DNA from 2 places in the Mycolicibacterium grossiae genome. Region 2 is predicted to be linked to the other one. Evidence: riboswitches for the same ligand, from Rfam matches in the RefSeq annotation. Region 2 holds a riboswitch; the other holds the start of a gene.
What was found. Region 2 has a riboswitch for glycine ahead of gcvP (aminomethyl-transferring glycine dehydrogenase). Riboswitches for the same ligand answer to the same signal wherever they lie in the genome.
Positions count from the first base shown of each region.

Region 1: another riboswitch for glycine. It lies ahead of FZ046_RS10295 (L-serine ammonia-lyase); the one in region 2 lies ahead of gcvP (aminomethyl-transferring glycine dehydrogenase).

Region 1 covers NZ_CP043474.1:2,130,985-2,133,451, forward strand. The annotation lists gene FZ046_RS10290 (hypothetical protein) at 1-256, opposite strand, end outside; gene FZ046_RS27370 (hypothetical protein) at 746-907, opposite strand; glycine riboswitch at 1,114-1,214, shown strand; gene FZ046_RS10295 (L-serine ammonia-lyase) at 1,265-2,467, shown strand, end outside.
Region 2 covers NZ_CP043474.1:4,124,586-4,127,052, forward strand. The annotation lists gene FZ046_RS19855 (bifunctional nuclease family protein) at 1-83, shown strand, start outside; gene FZ046_RS19860 (MerR family transcriptional regulator) at 316-957, shown strand; glycine riboswitch at 1,041-1,138, shown strand; gene gcvP (aminomethyl-transferring glycine dehydrogenase) at 1,296-2,467, shown strand, end outside.

The DNA.
Region 1 (2,467 bases), 2.0 Mb from region 2:
CGGCGTCGGCGACGACGGGCCGGGTGGTGCCCACGTAACCGTGTGGGTCGACGGCGCCCCGGGCCAGCAGGTCGCCGGCTGCGGCGTCGAGCGCGCCCGACCGCACCAGCGCCGGGCAGCCGTCCCGGTCGCGCGCCGCCGCCAGCCGGTCCAGCACCTGATCGGTCGTCGACTCCGCACCCGCGATGCCCGCGCCTGGAACGATCGCCACACCGGCCGCCACGATCGCGCACACCGCTGTCGCCACTCGGTTCATGCCACTCTCCTCGTCGCCCCGACTCAGGCAGCGTCGCACGCGACCCGATCGCGGGAGCCCGAATTGAGCGGAACGTGTGCGCTGTCGACGACGGGGTACGCCGCCGCTAGCGTTCGCTCAGGTTGGTTGCGCTGGTGCGGTCGTCAGGTAGTCATGGCAGGCAACCCTGTCGTTCAGACCGAAGCGCAGTGCCGTGACCGCCGCACTCACGTGCCGTAGGCGAGCGCCGGCGCGGCCGTGACGAACCCGCGGCACGTGCACGGTCGCGGCGCGTGCTCCCGCGCGGTGTGGTCCTCGCAATCGATGCACGCCCCACAGGTCCCGAACGCCGAATGGTCCGGTTCGGCGTGGCCGCAGCGACACCGTTCGAAGTACTCCATGTGAACCCCCCTCGTCGACCCTAACCCCGCGGTGGCGGAGACGCGATCACGTAATCGGGGCATACCGAATGACGGCGCCGCGCAAACGGAACCGTGAGGCAGCCAACAGTCAGCGCACCCGACCGGGGGAGGGCGGTTCGTCGCGGCCGGGGCGGCGTCGCAGACGGTTCCGGACCCGCGCGACGACGCCGACGACGGACGTCAGCCCGCCGACCACGAGGGCCACCGGCCACGAGGGTTCCCTGCCGTAGTCATCGTCGTCGTCCTGCACGCGTCCAGTGTCCCCGGGCCGGCAGCCAACGTCGACCTCCTCGACCACCCGGCGCGCGAGCGCCCCGGGGTATACGCTCGCGGACACAATCGAACAAGCCGTTGACGCGTGGCGGGAGAACCTTCGCAGCCGGGATCCGAGGCCGCGACAGGCGCCGTAGGAGCAACGTCCTCCCCGGGAATCTCTCAGGCCCCATACCGCCGCGTCGAGGCGACTCTGGAGAAAGCGCGGCGCCGTCGCCGGGCTTACCGAAGGTGAAAGGCGCACGGGCGCCGCAACTCTCAGGTATCAGGACAGAGCGGGGAGGTGTCCAGTCCACGGTCCGGCTCTGCCCGGACCCGAGCCGGAGGCGCCTCGATGACCATCAGCGTGTTCGACCTCTTCACGGTCGGCCTCGGGCCGTCCAGTTCGCACACCGTCGGTCCGATGCGTGCGGCGGCGCGCTTCGTCGACGGCCTCGTTGAGACCGGTCGGCTCGCCGACGTGCGCCGCGTGCGCGTCGAACTGTTCGGCGCGTTGGCCGCCACCGGCGCGGGCCACGGCACGCGGGAGGCCGTGCTGGTCGGACTCGAGGGCCGGCATCCCGAGGACCTCGACCCCGACGACATGGCCGCCTGCCTGGACCGCATGCGGGCGTGCGGCGCCGTGCGTCTCGGTGGGCGCGTCGCCGTGCCCCTCACCGAATCCGACATCCTGCTCTCCCCGCAGACGGTGCTGGACCGCCACCCCAACGCGCTCACCGTCACCGCCGACGACGCCGACGGTGCGCGGGTCGCGGCGCAAACCTACTTCTCCGTCGGTGGCGGGTTCGTCGTCGCCGACGGCGAACCCGAGCCCGAACCGGCATTCGCGGGCGTCGACTTCGGCTCCGCCCGCGAACTCTTGGACCTCACCGCCGCGCGCGGGGCGTCGATCGGTGAACTCATGGGCGAACACGAGGCGTCGCTGCGCCCCGCCGACGAGGTGCGCAGCGGCCTGCTGCACATCCGCGACGTCATGGTGGCGTGCTTCCACCGCGGCATCACCCGTGACGGGGTTCTGCCCGGAGGTCTTCGGGTGCGCCGTCGAGCCCGGGCCTGGCACCAGCGACTGCTCGTCGAGGACCCGGAACGCGACCCGTTCTTCGCCGAGGACTGGGTGAATCTCGTCGCGCTGGCGGTCAACGAGGAGAACGCGGCGGGCGGCCGCGTCGTCACCGCACCGACCAACGGCGCCGCGGGCATCATTCCCGCCGTGCTGCACTATGCGACGCACTACTGTCCGGCCGGGCGGCACGACCCCGACGGCACGGCAGTGCGGTTCCTGCTGACGGCGGGTGCCATCGGATCGCTGTACAAGGAGATGGCGTCGATCTCCGGCGCCGAGGTGGGCTGCCAGGGCGAGGTCGGCTCGGCGGCCTCGATGGCCGCGGCCGGGCTCACCGAAATCCTCGGTGGCACACCGGCTCAGGTGGAGAACGCTGCGGAGATCGCGATGGAGCACAGCCTCGGGCTGACGTGCGATCCAATCGCGGGACTGGTGCAGATCCCGTGCATCGAACGCAACGCGATCTCGGCGGGC
Region 2 (2,467 bases):
CCGGCGCCGTCCGCGAGGACGAGGTGGAGAAGTTCAAGGAGTTCCTGGACTCCGTCTCGCCGGACGACTTCAAGGCGACCTGACCGGCCTCCGTGAGCGTTGGTCACGGATGCGTCTCACTTCGCTGCGGACGTTTCGACACGCGGGGAGAGTTTCGTCTTTCCGGGTGCCGGGCAGCCATACTCGAACCAGACTTCAGCCAGTCACGGAGATGGCGCGAGAGCGTATGCTCGACACACTCGGGCTCGACGCGAGACGCGCTACGTCAACGGCTACGGCGCACGAAGCGAGTTCGATTCGGCGAGAGGATGTGCAGTGGGCGACCGCGGACGCGATGAGGACCGGCACACGTCAGGGCAAGGGCAGTTGGACCTCTCCGACACCGACTCCCGGGTCGGTCCCGCACCGGTCGCCGAGCCCGTCCAGGGCGGCCTGTTCCCCGACGATTCGGTGCCCGACGAACTCGTCGGCTACCGCGGTCCGAGCGCCTGCCAGATCGCCGGCATCACCTACCGCCAGCTGGACTACTGGGCGCGCACCTCGCTGGTGGTCCCCTCCATCCGCAGCGCGGCCGGCTCCGGTAGCCAGCGGCTGTACTCCTTCAAGGACATCCTGGTCCTCAAGATCGTGAAGCGGCTGCTCGACACCGGCATCTCGCTGCACAACATCCGCGTCGCCGTGGACCACCTGCGGCAGCGGGGCGTGCAGGACCTGGCGAACATCACGCTGTTCTCCGACGGCACCACCGTCTACGAGTGCACGTCGGCCGAGGAGGTCGTCGACCTCCTGCAGGGCGGCCAGGGCGTGTTCGGCATCGCCGTCTCCGGCGCGATGCGCGAGCTGACCGGCGCGATCTCCGAGTTCCCCGGCGAACGCGCCGACGGCGGCGAGTCGATCGCGGCCCCGGAGGACGAGCTGGCCTCCCGTCGCAAGCACCGCGACCGCAAGATCGGATAGGGCCACAGCAGGTCGGGTCCGGCCGGGTCGGCAGCCGCCGGCGCGAACGGCGGGTGACCGGCGGGTAGACTGGCGGCGCATCGATTCCCCGCGCGGGAGAGTTCCGCCGCTGCCAGCGGCGGACGCCGAAGGAGCAACACCTCTCCGTCAACCTCTCAGGCCCAAGGACCGCGCGGGCCACGGTGCCTCTGGAAAGCGGTGCGTCGACGCACCCGCCCATGGGGAAAGGCGCGCGGGGCGACCCGGGCCGCCGAATCTCTCAGGCGCCCGGTCACGGGTGGACGACAGAGGGGGAGGACCGCGAGCGGTTCCACCAGCCCTGTCGAAATGAGGCCCACGTGTCCGGTAGCCAGCCCCACCCCGCCAACGAGCACTACCTGCCCCGCTTCGCCGACCGTCACATCGGCCCCGACGCCGACGCGGTGGCGACCATGCTGGGCGTCATCGGCGTCGATTCGCTGAGCAGGCTCGCCGAGAAGGCCCTGCCCGCCGGCATCCTCGACGCGCTGTCCGCCGACGGCGTCGCACCGGGCCTGGACCAGCTGCCGCCGCCGGCCACCGAGGAGCAGGCGCTCGCCGAGCTGCGGGCGCTGGCCGACTCCAACACCGTGGCCGTCTCGATGATCGGCCAGGGCTACTTCGACACGCTGACCCCGCCGGTGCTGCGTCGCAACATCCTCGAGAACCCGTCCTGGTACACCGCGTACACGCCGTACCAGCCGGAGATCAGCCAGGGCCGGCTCGAGGCGCTGCTCAACTTCCAGACCATGGTCGAGGACCTGACCGGCCTCGAGGTCGCCAATGCGTCGATGCTCGACGAGGGCACGGCCGCGGCCGAGGCGATGACGCTGATGCACCGCGCGGTCAAGGGGTCGAAGAACCGCATCGCCGTGGACGCCGACCTGTACCGGCAGACCGCCGCGGTCATCGAGACGCGCGCCAAGCCGCTCGGCATCGAGGTCGTCACCGCCGACCTCACCCAGGGCCTGCCCGAGGGCGAGTTCTTCGGCGTCGTCGTCCAGCTGCCGGGCGCCAGCGGCCGCGTCACCGACTGGAGCGCGCTGGTCGAACAGGCCCACGAGCGGGGCGCGCTGGTCGCCGTCGGCGCGGACCTGCTGGCCTGCACGCTGATCACTCCGCCCGGTGAGATCGGCGCCGACGTCGCGTTCGGCACCACTCAGCGCTTCGGCGTGCCCATGGGCTTCGGTGGCCCGCACGCCGGCTACCTGGCGGTGCACGCCAAGCACGCCCGTCAGCTGCCCGGCCGCCTCGTCGGGGTGTCGGTGGACGCCGACGGCTCGCCGGCCTACCGCCTGGCGCTGCAGACCCGCGAGCAGCACATCCGACGGGACAAGGCCACCAGCAACATCTGCACCGCGCAGGTGCTGCTGGCCGTCATCGCGGCCATGTACGCCAGCTACCACGGCGCCGACGGCCTGCGCGCCATCGCCCACCGGGTGCACGGCAACGCGTTGGGCGTCGCGACGGGGCTGCGCTCCGCGGGCGTCGA